DNA from 2 places in the Halopseudomonas maritima genome. Region 1 is predicted to be linked to the other one. Evidence: predicted binding sites of a transcription regulator. Region 1 holds the regulator's gene; the other holds the start of a gene.

What was found. Region 1 encodes FliA, which starts transcription of late flagellar genes. Its sites were predicted from a motif close to CTAAAGTTTNNNNNNNNNNNGCCGNTAA; they were not measured.
Region 2: flgM (flagellar biosynthesis anti-sigma factor FlgM) is a predicted target of FliA. The motif match lies at 6,243-6,270, and genes of this name have one in related genera.

Annotation. Positions count from the first base shown of each region.
Region 1 covers NZ_CP079801.1:3,293,581-3,302,960, forward strand. Annotated here, with positions in the region: gene flhF (flagellar biosynthesis protein FlhF) at 1-101, shown strand, start outside; gene fleN (flagellar synthesis regulator FleN) at 131-958, shown strand; gene HV822_RS15310 (RNA polymerase sigma factor FliA) at 955-1,692, shown strand; gene HV822_RS15315 (chemotaxis response regulator CheY) at 1,914-2,291, shown strand; gene HV822_RS15320 (protein phosphatase CheZ) at 2,319-3,104, shown strand; gene HV822_RS15325 (chemotaxis protein CheA) at 3,268-5,499, shown strand; gene HV822_RS15330 (protein-glutamate methylesterase/protein-glutamine glutaminase) at 5,576-6,694, shown strand; gene HV822_RS15335 (flagellar motor protein) at 6,694-7,434, shown strand; gene motD (flagellar motor protein MotD) at 7,450-8,292, shown strand; gene HV822_RS15345 (ParA family protein) at 8,379-9,173, shown strand; gene HV822_RS15350 (CheW domain-containing protein) at 9,262-9,380, shown strand, end outside.
Region 2 covers NZ_CP079801.1:654,901-664,280, reverse strand. Annotated here, with positions in the region: gene HV822_RS03025 (sodium ion-translocating decarboxylase subunit beta) at 1-834, shown strand, start outside; gene HV822_RS03020 (Arc family DNA-binding protein) at 934-1,257, opposite strand; tRNA gene HV822_RS03015 (tRNA-Arg) at 1,568-1,644, shown strand; gene HV822_RS03010 (RES family NAD+ phosphorylase) at 1,750-2,436, opposite strand; gene HV822_RS03005 (antitoxin Xre-like helix-turn-helix domain-containing protein) at 2,430-2,819, opposite strand; gene HV822_RS03000 (MFS transporter) at 3,123-4,436, shown strand; gene HV822_RS02995 (flagellar brake protein) at 4,519-5,199, opposite strand; gene HV822_RS02990 (flagella synthesis protein FlgN) at 5,338-5,796, opposite strand; gene flgM (flagellar biosynthesis anti-sigma factor FlgM) at 5,878-6,204, opposite strand; gene flgA (flagellar basal body P-ring formation chaperone FlgA) at 6,335-7,045, opposite strand; gene HV822_RS02975 (chemotaxis protein CheV) at 7,156-8,103, shown strand; gene HV822_RS02970 (CheR family methyltransferase) at 8,137-8,964, shown strand; gene flgB (flagellar basal body rod protein FlgB) at 9,239-9,380, shown strand, end outside.

The sequences.
Region 1 (9,380 bases):
TGGTCAGTCGCGCGGTCAGCATGGCGGGTAACGAAGCACCGGCCGATCAGGCCATGGCGGACGTGTTTGCCGGTATGATGCATACCCAGCGAGCAGGCTAAGTATTCAACAAACAAGGTATCCAGCGCAGATGGGCAGCAATCACCCGGTTCAGGTAATCGCAGTCACCGGCGGCAAAGGCGGCATCGGCAAGACCAATGTGTCAGTCAACCTCAGTCTGGCGCTGGCCGACATGGGGCGGCGCGTGGTGTTGCTCGATGCTGACCTTGGCCTGGCCAACGTCGACGTGTTGCTCGGCCTCAAGCCCAAGGCGACGCTGGCCGATGTGCTTGAAGGCCAGTGCGACCTGCGTGACGTCATGGTCAACGGCCCAGGCGGCATCCGTGTCGTGCCCGCTGCATCCGGTGCGGCCAACATGGTCAGCCTGAGTGCGCAGCAGCACGCGGGCCTGATCCAGGCGTTCAGCGAAATCGGCGACAATATCGACGTGCTGATTGTCGACACCGCCGCCGGTATCGGCGATTCGGTCGTCAGCTTTGTGCGTGCTGCGCAAGAAGCGCTTGTCGTGGTCTGTGACGAGCCCACCTCGATTACCGACGCATACGCGCTGATCAAGCTGCTTAATCGTGACTACGGCATGACCCGTTTCCGCGTGTTGGCCAACATGGTCGGCACACCGCAGGAAGGGCGCATGGTGTTTGCTAAGCTGGCCAAGGTGACTGATCGCTTTTTGGATGTCGCCCTGCAGTACGTTGGCGCTGTCCCCTTTGACGAGGCGGTGCGCAAGTCTGTCCAGAAGCAACGCGCGGTGTTCGAGGCCTTTCCGCGCAGCAAGGCCTCGTTGGCGATTCGGGCAATTGCCCAAAAGGTGGATGCCTGGCCACTACCGGCCAATCCCCGCGGTCACCTAGAGTTCTTTGTCGAGCGCCTGGTGCAGCCGGCAGGAACCGGTCTATGACGGCACAGGTTGGCAGATTGAACATGTATACACGCGCTCAGGGCTCGGCAGAGCAGCAGGATCGCCTGGTCGAGCAGTATGCCCCGCTGGTTAAACGTATTGCCTACCACTTGCTTGGACGCTTGCCCTCCAGCGTCCAGGTTGAAGACTTGATGCAGGCCGGCATGATCGGCCTGCTGGAAGCCTCCCGCAAATTCGATTTTGGCAAAGGCGCCAGTTTTGAAACCTACGCTGGTATCCGTATTCGCGGCGCCATGCTCGATGAGGTGCGCAAGGGCGATTGGGCCCCCCGTTCGGTGCATCGCAATACCCGCATGGTCAGCGATGCAATGCGCGCTGTGGAGGCGCGACTGGGGCGTGACGCTAAAGATCACGAGGTTGCCGCCGAATTGGAGATGAGTCTGGAAGAGTATTACGCCATTCTCAGCGACACCGCCGGCAGCAAGCTGTTCAGTTTTGACGACCTGCTGGAAGCCGGTGCTCCGGCAGATGTGCAGGGCGATGAGGAGCCGTTGAGCGGCTTGCAAGACGAGCGTTTTCGCGCGGCGCTGGTAGAGGCAATCGACGGCCTGCCCGAGCGCGAGCGGTTGCTGCTGTCGTTGTACTACGACGAAGAGCTGAACCTCAAGGAGATCGGGGCGGTGCTGGGCGTCAGCGAATCGCGGGTCAGTCAGTTGCACAGTCAGTGCGCGGCGCGCCTGCGGACGAAGCTGACAAACTGGCGAAATGATTGATTTTGTCGCCAACATCCGGACAATGCTCGGATTGCCCGACTGGCAAAAGGCCGGCAGGGTGCGGTAACGGCACATAAGAAGGGCGCGTCCGAACAGGCAGTTGGCAGCAGTTTCCTGTTCAGAGCATCTTTCTACGGCTTGTGTGGCCATTGGCAATGGGTATCTGGGAGTGCAGGCCTGCACTTTTCCTGGTTTGTACGGAGGTCGACTTGGACAAGAATATGAAAATTCTCATCGTTGATGATTTTTCGACGATGAGGCGCATCATCAAGAACCTGTTGCGCGACCTTGGGTTTACCAACACGGCTGAAGCCGACGACGGCAGCACCGCGTTGCCGATGCTGCAGAGCGGCAACTTCGACTTTCTGGTGACCGACTGGAACATGCCCGGTATGAGCGGCATCGATCTGCTGCGCGCGGTGCGCGCTGACGAACGTCTCAAGCACCTGCCTGTGCTGATGGTGACGGCCGAAGCCAAGCGCGACCAGATCATCGAGGCGGCTCAGGCTGGCGTGAACGGCTACGTGGTCAAACCTTTCACTGCGCAAGCGCTGAAAGAAAAGATCGAGAAGATTTTCGAGCGGGTGCAGCCCAAATAACATCCAGCCGGGGTACAGGTTATGGCTTTGAGCAAGGATCCCGGTCAGGCAACTGCCCAGGAATTCGAACATTCACTCAAGGACAACGCGCGCCAGCTGGTGGACCACCTTGAGAGCGGCGATTTTGCCGAGGCGTTGCTGGTTATCCACGCCATCAATCAGGCGCGTGATCGTGGTTTGTATCATGAGGTTGGCCAGCTGACCCGCGCGCTGCACAACGCCATTGTCAATTTTCAGATCGACACCACCCATGCCTTGGGCGGTGACAATGAGTCTTCCAAGATTTCCGATGCCTCCGACCGCCTGGACTATGTTGTCCAACTGACCGACAAGGCAGCCAATCGCACCATGGACCTGGTAGAAACCAGCGCCCCCAAGGTCTCTGAGCTGGGCCAGCAGGCCAGTGCGTTGAAGGCTGACTGGCAGCGCTTGCAGCGGCGTGAAATGGCGGCCGACGAATTTCGCGATCTGTATCGTCGTGTCGGCGAGTTTCTCGATCGCACTGAGAGCGTCAGTAGCGATGTCTCCTCCGATCTGAACGACATTGTCATGGCGCAGGATTACCAGGACCTGACCGGTCAGGTGATCAAGCGCGTTATCACCCTGGTGCATGATGTTGAGCAAAGCCTAGTCAGCCTGGTACGTATGGCCGGTCAGGTGGATCGGATCACTGGCATCAGTCACGTTGATCTTGGCGAGACAAAAAAAACCTCTTCCAGGGGTGAAGGTCCGCAGATTCATGCCGATAAAAGAGAAGACGTTGTTTCCGGCCAGGACGAAGTTGATGACCTCCTGTCCAGTCTGGGTTTCTGACTCCTGCCGCAACCGCCGTATCCTCAGCCGGCGCCGTCCGGCTGGCGGGGGTGAAATCAGGTGCCTGCCGAGCCGCAACGTTCAATAACAACGGTGTGCGTAGCACGCAAGTACGGGTGGCGCCAAACCGTTTACCGATAACACGCCCGAGGGGAGTGGGTGCATGAGTTTCGAAGCGGATGAAGAGATTCTCCAGGACTTTCTGGTCGAGGCCGGGGAGATTCTCGAGCAATTATCCGAACAGTTGGTTGAGCTGGAAAACCGGCCCGACGACATGGATCTGCTCAATGCCATCTTCCGCGGCTTTCACACCGTCAAGGGCGGCGCCGGCTTTCTGCAGCTCGATGCTCTGGTAGCGTGCTGTCACATTGCGGAAAACGTATTCGATATCCTGCGCAAGGGCGAACGCGCCGTTACCTCCGAGCTGATGGATGTGGTGCTACAGGCGCTGGATACCGTCAACAGCATGTTCGATCAGGTTCGTGAACGTCAGGAGCCGACCCCCGCAGATCCTGCCTTGCTTGATGCGCTGTCGCGGTTGGCGCAGCCTGCATCGGCTGACGAAGCGGCTGCTGAGCCCGAGCCTGAAGCTGCAGCAGTCGCATCCGAGGTTGTCGAGGCAGCGGCGGTGGCGACGCCAGCGGCTGCTGATAACGGCGACATCACCGACGACGAGTTTGAGCAGCTGCTAGACGCGCTCCATGGCGATGGCGGCAGCCCCTCTGCGGCGCCGGCGGCAGCCGCAGCGACCGCGGCGACCGCGGGCAGTGATGATATTACCGATGACGAGTTCGAAGCGCTGCTGGATCAGTTGCACGGCAGCGGCAACGCGCCCGCCGCGGTCAGCAGCCCTGCGCCTGCGGAGTCGGCGTCTGACGACATCAGCGACGACGAGTTTGAGGCGCTGCTGGACGAGCTGCATGGCAAGGGCTCGGCGCCCGGCCAGCAGAGCGCGGGTCCTGCTGCTGCGCCAGAGGCGACAGACGCAGATGCATCGGATCACATTACCGATGACGAATTTGAAGCGCTGCTGGATCAGCTGCATGGCAAGGGTAGTGCGCCGGGCGCTGTGGCTGCCGCTGGCACGCCAGCCAAGCCGACGCCAGCTGCGCCACCCGCTGCCAAACCTGAACCCAGCAAACCGGCGCCAACACCTCAATCGATGGCCAAGGCGCCTGCTCCGCCAGCGCCGTCAGCGAGCAAGCCAGCCGCGGAGGCGCCCGCCGCCGATACCACGGTGCGTGTAGATACCGCCCGGCTGGACGAAATCATGAACATGGTTGGCGAGCTGGTGCTGGTGCGTAACCGCCTGGTCCGCCTGGGCGTGGCCAGCGGCGATGAAGAGCTGGGCAAGGCGGTGGCCAATCTGGATGTGGTGACCGCCGACCTGCAGATGTCGGTCATGAAGACCCGCATGCAGCCGATCAAGAAGGTATTCGGCCGCTTCCCCCGGGTGGTACGTGACCTGGCGCGTAACCTGAAGAAAGAAATCAACCTTGAGCTGATCGGTGAAGAGACCGACCTGGACAAAAACCTGGTCGAAGCGCTTGCCGATCCGCTGGTGCACCTGGTGCGTAACTCGGTTGACCACGGCATTGAACTGCCGGCTGAGCGCGAAGCCTCCGGCAAGCCGCGCACCGGTAAGGTCGTGCTGTCGGCCCAGCAAGAAGGTGATCACATCCTGCTGACCATTGTCGATGACGGCAAGGGCATGGACCCTGAGGTGCTGCGCACCAAAGCAGTCGAGAAGGGCATGATGGAGAAGGACGCGGCCGATCGCCTGAGCGACAGCGAGTGCTTCAACCTTATCCTGGCCCCCGGCTTTTCCACCAAGACCGAAATCTCCGACGTGTCGGGCCGTGGTGTGGGCATGGACGTGGTCAAAACCAAGATTTCCCAGCTCAACGGCACCATCAATATCGAGTCGACCAAGGGGCAGGGCTCGCGCATTGCCATCAAGGTCCCGCTGACGCTCGCCATCATGCCGACGCTGATGGTCATGCTGGCCGATCAAGCCTTTGCCCTGCCGTTGGTCAGCGTGAACGAGATCTACAGCCTGGACCTGTCGCGTACCAATGTGGTGGACGGCCAGGAAGTCATCATCGTGCGTGAAAAGGCGCTGCCGCTGTTCTACCTCAAGCACTGGCTGATGCCGGGTGTCGAGGATACCAGCGACCATTCCGCCGCCAGTGTGGTGATCGTGTCGGTCGGCACCCAACGGGTTGGCTTTGTTGTCGACCAGCTGGTTGGTCAGGAAGAGGTGGTGATCAAGCCGCTGGGGCGCATGCTGCAGGGTACCGCTGGCATGGCCGGCGCCACCATCACCGGCGACGGACGCATTGCGCTGATTCTGGATATCCCCAGCCTGCTCAAGCGCTACGCGCGACGCATGTGATAGCCTGAGCTAGGCGCCACAGAGCGGCGCCGTCGATTTTTTTACTTCATGTGCAGGATGCAGTTCGGGAGAGGGTATGGCGGTTAAGGTGCTGGTGGTCGATGATTCGGGTTTCTTTCGCCGCCGGGTGACTGAGATCCTGGCAGGTGACCCGCAGATTCAGGTGGTGGGTACGGCCACCAATGGGCGCGAGGCCATCGAGCAGACTCTGGCGCTGCACCCTGACGTAATCACCATGGATTACGAAATGCCGATCATGGATGGCATCGAAGCCGTCCGCCAGATCATGCAGCGCTGTCCTACACCGGTCATCATGTTCTCCTCCCTGACCTATGAGGGGGCTCGCGTTAGTCTTGATGCACTGGACGCCGGCGCCGCTGACTATCTGCCGAAGAACTTTGAGGATATCTCGCGCAACCCGGATAAGGTGCGTCAATTGCTGTGCGAACGCGTTCAGGCGCTGGCGCGCACCAACCGGCGCTCCCTGGGGCTTGGCAGCAGCGTGCCCGCAGGGCCGCCCGCCAGTAGCCTGAGCGCTCCGGCGCGCAGCATCGGCGGCCATGCAACAGCCGCAGCGCCGCGCCCTGCTGCGGCTCCTACCACGCCAGCGAAAACCAGCCCGGCGCCGCGTAAGCGCAGCTACAAGCTGGTAGCCATTGGTACCTCAACCGGCGGCCCGGTGGCGTTGCAGAAAGTTCTCACCCAGTTGCCAGCGAACTTCCCGGCACCCTTGTTGCTGGTTCAGCACATGCCGGCTGCTTTCACCAAGGCGTTTGCCGAGCGCCTGGACAAACTCTGCCGGATTTCTGTCAAGGAGGCCGAAGACGGTGACACCCTGCGTCCTGGTCGTGCCTTGCTGGCGCCCGGCGGCAAGCAGATGATGGTGGATTCACGCGGTGTGGTGCGCATCTTGCCGGGCGATGAGCGCCTAAACTACAAGCCCTGCGTGGATGTGACCTTTGGCTCGGCCGCCAAGGCCTTCCAGGACAAGGTGCTGGCAATTGTGCTGACTGGTATGGGGGCTGATGGCCGGGAAGGGGCACGGCTGCTCAAGCAGTCCGGCAGCGCAGTCTGGGCGCAGGACGAGGCCAGTTGCGTAATCTACGGTATGCCGATGGCAGTGGCCAAGGCCAATCTGGCCGACGGCATCTACCCGCTGGATGATATCGGCCGTTACCTGGCAGAGATCGGCTGATGGATATCCTCAGCATCATCGGTGTCATTCTGGCGTTTGTCGCCATTATTGGAGGCAATTACCTGGAGGGCGGCCATGCAAGCGCCCTGCTGAATGGGCCGGCGGCGCTGATTGTCATTGGCGGTACGCTGGGGGCGGCCTTCATCCAGACCCCGCTGACAGTGTTCAAGCGCGCGCTGGTGATCTTTCGCTGGATTATCTTTCCGCCGCCCAATCGCATGCGCGAAGGCATTGGCCAGATCATCAACTGGAGCACCATCGCAAGGAAAGAAGGGTTGCTTGGGCTGGAATCGCTGGCTGAACTGGAGCCCGATGCCTTTGCCCGCAAGGGGTTGCAGCTATTGGTCGATGGCAGTGAGCCGGAGGCGCTACGCAGCATTCTTGAGGTCGACCTGGTCAACCGCGAGCACGGCGACCTGATGGCGGCAAAAGTCTACGAAAGCATGGGCGGCTACTCGCCGACCATTGGCATCATCGGCGCTGTGATGGGGCTGATCCATGTGATGGGTAACCTGGCGGACCCGTCACGGCTGGGGGCTGGGATTGCGGTGGCCTTTGTCGCGACCATCTATGGTGTAGCGCTGGCCAACCTGCTGCTGCTGCCGGTTGCGGCCAAGCTCAAGTCGGTAGTGCTGCAGCAATCCAAGTATCGCGAAATGCTGCTGGAGGGGCTGCTGTCCATCGCTGAAGGTGAAAATCCACGTTCGATTGAAATGAAGCTCGAAGGCTTCCTCGACTGAGCCGGGGCCGCCAACATGCGCCGCAATCGACAGCAAGAGCACGAAAATCACGAACGTTGGCTGGTGTCCTACGCTGACTTCATAACCCTGCTGTTCGCTTTTTTTGTGGTCATGTACTCCATCTCCTCGGTTAATGAAGGCAAGTACAAGGTGTTGTCGGACACCCTGGAAGGCGCCTTTAATCAGCCCCAGCGCTCGATGGACCCCATACAAATTGGCGATCAGCTGCCGCGTGGCATAGCGCAAGCGAACACCGACGCTAGTGGGGCCGGTACGCCGGATGCCAGTAGCCAGGCGCTGCAGGACATCACCAGCGCCATGCAGGCCGCGTTTGGTGAGTTGATTGAGGCTGGTGAGCTGGAGGTTCGCGGCAATGAGATGTGGGTTGAAATCGAGCTGAGTTCGGGGCTGCTGTTTCCCAGCGGCGACGCGCTACCGCTGGACGCGGCTTTTGATCTGGTCGAACGCATCGCTGGCATTCTCAAGCCCTACGATAACCCCGTGCACGTCGAGGGTTTCACCGACAATATCCCGATTCGTTCAGGGCGTTACCCTACCAATTGGGAGCTGTCGGCGGCGCGCGCTGCCACGGTAGTGCGCATGCTAGGCAACGGGGGGGTGAACCCTGACCGCCTTGCTGCCGTGGGCTATGGTGAATTCAGGCCAGTGGCTGATAACAGCACTGAAGCCGGTCGACGAGCGAACCGCCGGGTTGTGCTGCTGGTTTCGCGTTACCTTGATCGTCGTCATGAGCCCTTTAGCGGTCCGGGCGAAGGGGTGGATGGCATGCGCGAGGCGCGGTTGCCTGCTGCGCAGGAGGCTTCTGGCACGGGTTCTGCATCGAATCAGCTTCGCTAGGCGCAAAGTGATTGGTCTGTCAAAATGTTGTCGTATGTTCACGTAGTCGGGATGCTCGCCACAGGTAGCGCCCGCGGAGGAAAGGTATGAGAGTCTGGGCTGTCGCCAATCAAAAGGGTGGGGTGGGTAAGACCACGTCGGCCGTGGCGTTGGCCGGCTTGTTGGCGGACCAGGGCCAGCAGGTTCTGGTGGTGGATCTTGACCCGCATGGCTCGATGACCAGTTATTTCGGTCACGACCCGGACCAGCTCACCAGCAGTGTCTTCAATCTGTTCCAGCACAATGGACAGGTGCCCGACGGTCTGGCCGCCGCACTGCTCAAGGACACTTCCCACCCGAATATCCGTCTGATGCCCTCAAGCACCTCGCTGGCTACGCTGGAGCGTCAGTCCGCGGCCCAGGGTGGCTATGGTCTGGTTATCTCTCGGGCGTTGGCACAGCTGTGGAATGACTACCAGTTTGTGATCATCGACAGTCCGCCGCTGCTGGGTGTCTCGATGATCAACGCACTCGCCGCGTGCGAGCAGTTGATCATCCCGGTGCAGACCGAGTTTCTGGCACTCAAGGGTCTGGAGCGAATGGTGCACACCTTGAATATGGTCAACCGCTCGCGCAAGCAGGCGCTGCCCTTTACCATCGTGCCGACACTGTTTGACCGCCGCACCCAGGCCTCGCTCAATACCTTACGGCTGCTGCGTCGTGACTATGCCGAGCATCTGTGGCAAGCCTATATTCCGATCGATACCAAGCTGCGTGATGCCAGTCTGGCAGGTGTAGTGCCATCGCAACTGGATGGTAATGCCCGTGGCGTCCTGGCCTATCGTGCGCTGCTGCGTTACCTTCTCGCGCAGTCCCTGAGCCGTGGTGAGCAGGTTGCCTGATACGGTGAGCAACGCGGCTAATGCTTTTGTCCAGCAGGCCGATAAAGAACCAAGGCCGTACGCGGCGTAGTGAGCTGATTTCCCGGTTATGAACAAGCCCCAGTTACCCGTCCAGCAATACGTCCCCGAACAGACCATCCAGCATTACCTGGATGCGCTGCTGCAGGATGCGGCCGAGGAGCTGGCGCGTGCGGAAGAGGTGGTGCC
Region 2 (9,380 bases), 1.3 Mb from region 1:
CCGCGTACGCTGCTGCTGGGCGCTGCGGCCCAGTTTGGTATTTTCGGCACGCTGCTGGGTGCGCTGGCGCTGACCTCGGCCGGCATCCCGGGCTTTGAGTTCACCATGAAGGAAGCGGCCTCCATTGCCATTATTGGTGGTGCTGACGGTCCGACCTCCATCTTTGTGACCTCTAAGCTGGCGCCAGATCTGCTGGGCCCGATTGCCGTAGCGGCCTACTCCTACATGGCGCTGGTGCCGCTGCTGCAGCCGCCGATCATGCGCGCACTGACCAACCAGAAAGAGCGTGGCATCGTCATGACTCAGCTGCGTGTGGTCAGCAAGGCCGAGAAGATCATCTTCCCGCTGTTGCTGCTCATGCTGGTTGCCTTGCTGCTGCCTGATGCGGCGCCTCTGGTAGGTATGCTTTGCTTCGGCAACCTGATGCGTGAGTGCGGTGTGGTTGAGCGCCTGGCGGACACCACCCGCAATGCGCTGATCAACATTGTCACCATTGGTCTGGGCCTGGCGGTCGGCTCCAAGCTGTCTGCTGACTCCTTCCTGCAGCTCAAGACCCTGGGTATCCTGGTGCTGGGTATGCTGGCGTTCTGCGCCGGTACTGCGGCTGGTGTCCTGATGGCCAAGTTGCTCAATTTGCTAAGCAAGAACCCGATCAACCCCTTGATTGGCTCGGCTGGTGTGTCGGCGGTACCGATGGCGGCACGCGTATCCAACCGTGTCGGTCTTGAGGCTAACCCGCAGAACTTCCTGTTGATGCACGCCATGGGCCCGAACCTGGCTGGTGTTATCGGCTCGGCAGTGGCAGCAGGTATCCTGCTGAACTTTGTTGGCTGAGATTGGCAGGCAATAAAAAACCCGCTCAATTGAGCGGGTTTTTTTGTGCCGCGAAGGCAGGGGCATTGCTTGCGCTAGCGGCTCGGCTGCCAGACGGCCTTACTGCTGTTCGTTGGCTAGCAGGGCCAGCAGGGCATTTTGCTGGCGGCGGCTCATTTCCCGGAAGCGCAGCAACAGCTCGCGCTCGGGGCTGCTGAGGCCGTCGATATCCTGCTCGTTGAGCATCTTGCGCGACGGCTGGCTAGTTTCCGGCAGCGTCGGTAAATCAAGCAGGCTGTGTTCCAGCCGGGCGATGATCTCCGAATTCATGCTGCGGTGGTGTTGTTTGGCTACATCGGCTATGCGGTCACGCATGCCTTGGGGCAGGCGAACGACGAACTTGTCGGCAGTGCGGCTGGTGTAGTGTTGGGTCGCTGTTTTCATGGGGCAATAATAATCGCTTGGCTGAAAAAATCGATGCTGGCCAGTTGCCTCAGTGCGGTTGGGAACCCGTCGGCCGGCGCTTCTTGTCTTAAGGTTAGACAAGTTTTGCTTATATGGTGCCACTAGTAGACCTTGTTTTTTTTGGGAGCGCCAGAGTGCGACAATAAAATGTCTGTAAAATGTGACGGGTTTACGACGAATGGCCTTTTGCTATCGCCATTCCCGGTCCTTGCATCGGTGGAAATGGTACCCTGCTTTGGTTAAGATGCGCAGCGTCTGACAGCCAGCAGACGGCTCGTCACAGGGATACGCGCTTGTAGCTCAGCTGGATAGAGCAACCGCCTCCTAAGCGGTAGGTCCCCGGTTCGAATCCGGGCTCGCGCGCCAGTAAAAATAAAGGCTTGCACGGTTTTTAATCGGCAAGCCTTTTGTGTTTTCAGCGTTTGGTGAGCGCTCTTGTCGCAGCGTCAGGTCGCGTTTATGTATGCCCTTTCAAAACACCGACAACTTTCCCACACTGGTGATGCCGTCAGACCAGATCATTTCATAGGCGGCGGTCTGGATGCAGCTTTGTACGATTTTCGGGGTAAACAGGCCCCAGCAGAGCGCGTGCTGGGCCTGGTTGCGGACTGACCAGTACTTCACGCCGTTGGCGCCGTCCTTGCGGATCTTGGCGCCGAGGGCTTGGCTGGCGCTGTAGTCTGCTGGTGCGTAAACCGGGTCGTTTATTGGGCGGTCGGTCAAATCAAACAAATTTTCGTCTACGAAGGTGCAACGCAGACCGCGGAATAGCATGCGCTCGTATTCGAGTGCCGGTACCTTGTGCCAGTACAGCTGCTGGTGGTGCCTGACCTCAAGCACGGCGGTTTCGATGGTATCCGCGACATAGAGCACGCCGTAGTCGCCGCTGCTGAATCGGGAGCCAGCCGGGTTAACGTGGGTGAAAGGTGCGGTCGCCATGTTGCAGCCGGTGATGCCGAAGGGGATGTCGGTGGTGTTGATCAGTTGCAGGTTGCCCAGTTCATTTTGCAGGCGCGGGTTGGTCAGTTCCTGTAGCAGAAACAGTGCGTCGAAGTCGTCGGCGTCAGCGACATCATCGAATAGCGAGGTGGGCGGATATTTGCTGTTGATCAGGCGGTAGCCCGTTAGGATCTGCAGCGAGCCCGCAGCGTTTACCATTGGGCCCCGCGCAGGCTGTCGATGCGGCGGAAGGTTTCGTAAAGAGCGATCATGTCACCGCCTTGCACGACATCCAGCGGGCTTCTGCCATTGAAGAATTCGTTATGGTTTTCCATTCGCATGAAGCCGTAGACGTTGGCCGGATTATCAAACAGCATGCGCAGCGCGCTGTGGATGTTGAGAACCAGTGATACGCGTTTGAGCTGGTCTTCGTCCAGCGATACGGCCTTGTCTGTGCGGGCGCGGCTGATGGTGCTGCGCGAAATGCGCAGGATGTTGCCGGCCTGTTCAGTGCTGGTTTGCCATTTACCCAGAATAGTCAGCGCGGTACGCAAGCCGACCAGGGCCATGTCTTTCTTTACGGCTGCAGGTGCGGTGGTCATGGCGGTGCCTGTTATGTTGAGGGTTTATCTTATGTTGCGTCTGCTGGGTTTATTTTTCAAGCTTTGTGTCTGTAGATGCGTTTAATTCTGGCCGGGATGCAATGGTCTTTGCGGAACAGGGCGCGTTCTCACCGGTCCACAGCTGCAGAGCGGCTGAATCTGCTATTTGTAGGCTTTGTTTCATGCAGTTTCGGCTACTATTGGCAGGCACTGATCCGCTTTTGTGTCTCTCCGGCCCGGGCGCCGGATTGATGGCGCAGTGCCTTTCGGCAACATTTGTATTGCAATCGCTATGGAGTTTGGATGTCTCGCGCACTTGCTGCCTTTTCTTCCCTGTATTTCGCCACGCTGTTGATGCTGCTTGGCAGCGGTTTGTTGAGTACCTATCTCGGCTTGCGTTTGGCGGCTGAGGGGGTCAGTGAGCTGTGGATTGGTGTGCTGATGACCGGGTATTACGGTGGCCTGGTGGCGGGCGCGTCAATTGGGCACCGACTGATCGCCCGGGTCGGTCATATCCGCGCCTTTGTGGCCAGCGCCGGTCTGGTGACGGCGTCGGTGCTGGGACATGCGCTGACAGAGTCGGTGCAAATATGGCTGGCGCTGCGTGTGCTGGTCGGCATGGCGATGATGTGTCAGTACATGGTGCTGGAAAGCTGGCTGAATGAGCAGGCTGAGTCGCATCAACGCGGTATGGTGTTCGCCAGTTACATGGTGGTGACCTTCCTTGGGTTGGTGCTGGGGCAAGTGGTCTTTGCGCTCAAGCCCGACCTGGCGGTCGATCATCTGCTGTATGTGGCAATGTGCTTTTCGCTTTGTCTGGTGCCGGTGGCAACCACTCGCCAGATTCACCCTGCGCCGCTACATCCGGCGCCGCTCAAGGTGAAGTTGTTCGTACAGCGTATTCCTCAGGCATTGACCACTATCGCGGTGGCCGGTTTGATGCTGGGCGCTTTTTACGGCATGGCACCAGTATTTGCTGGTGCGGTCGGGCTGAACAACTCCGAGATTGGTATGTATATGGCGGTCACCATTTGTGCGGGTCTGGCGGCCCAGTGGCCGGCCGGCTGGCTGTCGGATCGTGTGGACCGCAGTCATCTGATTCAGCTAAACGCGATGGTGCTGACTGCCGTGTCGGTGTTGATGGCGATTGGTTTCATCCCGAGTGGAGCGCTGATCGTGTTGACGGCGCTGTTCGGGCTGATGGTCTTCACCCTTTATCCGATGGCGGTTGCGCTGGCCAATGACCACGTGGAGCCGGATGACCGGGTGCCGCTGTCTGCCATGTTGCTGGTGACCTTCGGCCTGGGGGCGAGTATCGGGCCGCTGCTGAGCTCTGCGATGATGAAGCTGTGGGGGCCGCAGATGTTGTACATCTTCATGGCTGCCTGTAGTGCCATTCTTGTTGTACGTGTGCGGGCCGATGCGGTAACCGGTGAGAACCTGGTTGAGGCGGCCCCGCTGCAGTACATGCCCGCAGCCGGTAACCTGGCCAGTTCGCCGCTGGCGGCTGCCTTTGATCCGCGGGTGGATGAGCAGGCGGTTGCCGAGCAAATGCAGGAAGAGACTGTCGCTGAGGCAGAAGAAGACGCCGATCAGGATGACCATCGCCCGGCCTGAAGGGGCCTTTGGAGTATCATCGCCGTCGCAGGGAGCGCGGCAGGCCGAGCGCTCTGCGTGAGGTGCGAGATTGAGGGCAGCGCTAGAACAGGTCTTCTTTTTCCAGGCGGCGAGCTTCGCGTTGCAGAAAGTTGACGAAACGATCGATGCTGCGCTGAGCCAGGGGAGTGGGCTGCTTGAACATCATGCCAGCGTGGGTTTCATTGGCCTCTTCACGGTACTCGACATGGCGCACCTCCATGCTCACCTCAACACGCCCGGCGTCCGGTAGGTGGAGCGTGGCAGGGGTGTATAGCTCGCCAGGGCTAAGTGAGCGGCTCATGTCGCCCTCCAGCCGAATCTTGCAGCCGGTAGCTGACAGATCCATCAAATAGGCGGTGAAGCGACGCTTGCGCTCAGGATGAGCCAGTTCTACGGCGATATCTGCTGTGCGGCGTACGCTGGCGCGGAAGGCGCCGCGTTTCTGATGGTAGAAAAGTTCATCCGGCACGCCAGCCGAGTATGCCGGGGCGTCGTCCAGCTCAACCTGGGTCGCGCCGGGGCAGTCCCAGCGCATGTGTATGCCCTCATGCCAGACGTCGATGCGGAACGGCTCGCCTTGGCTGGCGTACTTGTCGCCTTCTCGGGGGATGAGTTCGTCGATCCATAGCTCGCCCTGATCGGTGTCGAGCTTGACGATGAAGCTTTGGAATTTCTGGCTGCGATCAGTGAACGTGACGGTCAAGGGGTCGCGGTGCTGCATTAAGGTCTTGAGCAGTGCCATGATTTCCACTTGGGCGCGGATTTCGCGGGGCGGCTGTGGGCCTGCTTCTTGTGAGAATAGGTTGGGCACTTCTGCTACTCGGTTTCAGTAGGAAATTGATGACTATACACAGCGTAGTGGCTAAATGGCATCCCGCGCTCAGGCTTTGCTCAGATCTCGGGTTTGACCTGTGCGGCTGCGATTGCCAAGCTGGTCATAGATGCCGCTACCCGGTTCGCCCTGATTGCGGAGCAAATCCAGCAATGAGCGAGTGGCGTGCTGGCTGTGGTGTACCAGGCGGGCATTGCGGTCGTTGGCTTGCTGGCAGCGGGTCAGTGCTTGCAGAAACGCCTGATAATGCGCCTGCAGCTCAGCGTCTTGCTGGAGGCTGATGTGCTCCGCCAGTTGGCCCAGTTGCAGGTTATTCTGCTGACAATAGTGTTTGAGCTGCTGGTCGTGAGTGATCAGCTTGTCGGTATAGGGGCGTTTTTGTTCAAGTAACTGCTCCAGCTGGCCGACATCCTGACTGGTCAGCGCGTCGCGCTCCTGGTCGAGCAGGGCCAGGTAGGCTTGGCAGTCTTGTTCTGCTTGCTGAAAGTGCTGTTGCAAGGGGTGCATGGACTGCCTCCTGGCTGCGCGTAGTTAATTGAAAGCTGCAGCCAAGAGTACAGGCAGGGAGGGTATTGTGACTACTGCTTGTCAGCCTTCCAGGTTCAGCAACTTGTCGGCGATACGGCTGCTGTCCGGCTTGTAGCTGCCATCGGCGATGGCCTGGCGGAGTTGGCTGACGCGCTCGCTGTCGACTTCCGGCAGCTCGCGCAGCTTTTCTTCAATGGCCTGCAGCTGCTGCGCCTGGGCGCTCAGGTTGACTGAAGAGGGGGCGTCATCCTGTTCTGCCGGTTGCGCTGCGGTTTGGGCGTTTTGATCGTTTACGGCGCCGGCTTCGCGCTTGGCGGCGGCACTGTTGGCTTGGCTGTTACGGCCGACGCCATTGGCTCCGTTAGGCGAGTTGAAGTCGATGACCATGATGAATTCCTCAAGCTGTTAAATCTTCTCTAACCGCTGTAACGGCAGCGCGCCAGAAAACTTTAGGGAAAATTTGCGTGACGCCGGTCACATTTTTGCCCGGATCGAGTATATCGCTTTTGCCGCTGCGTCACATGCCTGCCTCTACCTGCCCCGGGCCTGTGACCCGTGCGCGTATGACCCGCCCCGAGCGCGTGTTGCGCACGCGAATCTGCTGGCCCTGGGTGCCGTCCTCCATGGCTTCGCCCGGCATCTTGACCGAGACGTTGCTGTTGCCGGAGCTGATCACCACCTTGTCGCCGCGCTGCACGATCCGGTTGCGTTCAAGCTGGGTGTAGCTGAGCACGCTGTCGGCTGAGATATTGCGCTTGAGTTGCATGCCGATGGCCTGCGCCGGGTCCAGCAGGTAATTGTCGCCTAGCAGGCCAGTGTCGCGTTCGGCCAGGCGCACATCCTGGGCGCTGACCACTGCGCGTCGGCTGAGCGGCCTGGTGCTGACCACCACGGGCTGAAACAGGCTCACTTGCGCAGGCACGAACAGCCGCCAGGGTGAGGGTGCACTGCAGCTGATGCGTACTGTCACCCGGCCTACCGGAGTCGCAGGGCTCTCCAGTTCGGCGCTGATGGCGTCGTCGGCGCAAAGCGGCAGGCGCAGTCTCTGGTCCAGCCGGCTGAGGCGGATCTCATGGCGCGCCTCCAGCCCGCTGCTGGCAATATGCTGCTGCACTTCCTGCTCAAGAAAGTCCGTGGTAGCGCCGATAAGCTGATCAATGAGCGGGTTTGCGTGCAGTCTGGCGGAAAAAAAAATCGCCATCGCCGCGCACCCGATGATAAAACGCATACAATTACCTACATTCCTGATGGGGTCTTGTTCTGTCGGATTGTTGTCACATATTGACAGGTCCTGCAGGAAACATGCCGCATCGCCGTTATGATGACGAGGAGCAGCCGATGGCTGGTGTGATGGATTCAGTCAATCAGCGGACGCAGCTGGTTGGGCAAAACCGACTCGAATTGCTGTTGTTTCGCCTGGCAGGCAATCAGCTCTATGGCATCAATGTGTTCAAGGTCAAGGAGGTGCTGCAGTGCCCTCGCCTGACCGCCATGCCCAAGCTGCATCCGGTGGTGCGTGGCGTGGCACACATCCGTGGCGGCACGCTGCCGATTCTCGACCTCAATCGCGCGACCGGCGGTCCTGGGCTGGACAATATCGACACCGCCTTCGTGATCATCACCGAGTACAACTACAAGGTGCAGGGTTTTCTGGTGCGCTCGGTCGAGCGCATCGTCAATATGAACTGGTCTGAAATCCATCCGCCGCCAAAGGGCACGGGTCGCGAGCACTACCTTACGGCGGTGACGCGGGTTGATAATCAGATGGTGGAAATCATCGATGTCGAGAAGGTGCTGGCAGAGGTGGTGCCCACCAATGAGCAAGTCTCGGCTGGCGTGGTAGATGCCGACACCCAGGCCGAAGCTGTTGCGCGCAAGGTGCTGATCGTCGATGACTCTGCCATTGCCCGCAAGCAGGTGATGCGTTGTCTGCAGGAGGTGGGCGTCGAGATTGTGGCACTCAATGACGGCAAGCAGGCGTTGGAGTGGCTCAAGGCGAGGGCCGAGGCAGGCGAGGATGTCAGTCAGACGTTGCTGATGATGATTTCGGACATCGAGATGCCGGAAATGGATGGTTACACCCTGACCGCCGAAGTGCGCAATGATCCGCGTCTGAATCGCTTGCATATCATGCTGCATACCTCGCTGTCCGGGGTATTCAACCAGGCGATGGTCAAGAAGGTGGGTGCCGATGACTTTCTCGCCAAGTTCAAGCCGGACGACCTGGCTCAGCGCGTGATGGCTCGCCTGCATTTGCTGCGCGATGACGGCGTGGGTGAGGGGTGAGTGCTTGATTTCAATTGATACAAGGCAGACGTCGTGACTTTGGCGAATCAGGATTTTCAGCAGTTCCGAGACTTTTTGGAAAAAGCCTGCGGCATCGTGCTGGGGGACAACAAGCAGTATCTGGTGTCCAGTCGCTTGAATCGCCTGCTGGAGCAGGAGGGGATCGGCAGTCTCGGCGATCTGGTCAAGCGTATCCAGGCGCAGCCGCGTGGTGGCTTGCGGGAGTCGGTCATCGACGCCATGACGACCAACGAAACCCTATGGTTTCGTGATGTGTATCCCTTTGAGGTGCTCAAGACGCGGCTGATCCCCGAGTTCATCAAGCAGTCTCCGGGCCAACGGTTGCGTATCTGGTCTGCTGCCTGCTCGTCCGGACAGGAGCCGTACTCGCTCAGCATGGCGATAGACGAGTTTGAGCGGGCTAACCTGGGGCAGTTACGCGCTGGTGCCCAGATCGTCGCAACCGACTTGTCTGGTGGCATTCTGAATGCGGCCAAGAGCGCAGAGTACGACAGTCTATCGGTGGCCCGTGGCCTGTCTCCCGAGCGTTTGAATCGCTACTTTGATCAGCATGGCCCTGGGCGCTGGACGGTCAAGACGCCGATTTGCAACCGGGTTGAGTTTCGCGCCATGAATTTACTCGACAGTTACGCGATGCTCGGCAAGTTCGATTTCGTGTTCTGCCGCAACGTGCTTATCTATTTCTCGGCCGAGGTGAAGAAAGACATTCTGCGTCGTATTCACGCCACCCTGAAGCCCGGCGGTTACCTGATGCTGGGCGCCTCTGAAGCCCTCAACGGCCTGCCTGAGTTGTACCAGATGGTGCAATGCAGCCCGGGCATTGTGTACAAGGCGCGCTGAGTTATAGGCAGCGCTAATCCAGCTGACAGGCCCGCAGGGTGGCTGGGCCGGGTCAGCGCGTCGCTCCCTCCTTGCTTTTGCTACCGTCTCTTGCTTGCCGCCACCTTGCCGGTGGCGCTGCAGCCTTGCCGTTCAGCGGTAATGGCTTGCCGCTTTTCTGACGCTATGTTGCGTATCCTTTTGAAAATTAAGTAATTATTTATTTGGCACGCTGATTGCTTTGTCTTGCCCAGTGACGTCTTTTGGTCAGATGGCCGGAATGAGGAAGGGTGAGATGAGCATCAGTTTTGACAATGCGTTGGGGCTGCACGAGGAGGCTCTGCGTTTCCGCTCGCAGCGTGCCGAGGTGCTGGCCAACAACATTGCCAACGCCGAAACCCCCAACTACAAGGCGCGGGATCTGGACTTCAACGCGG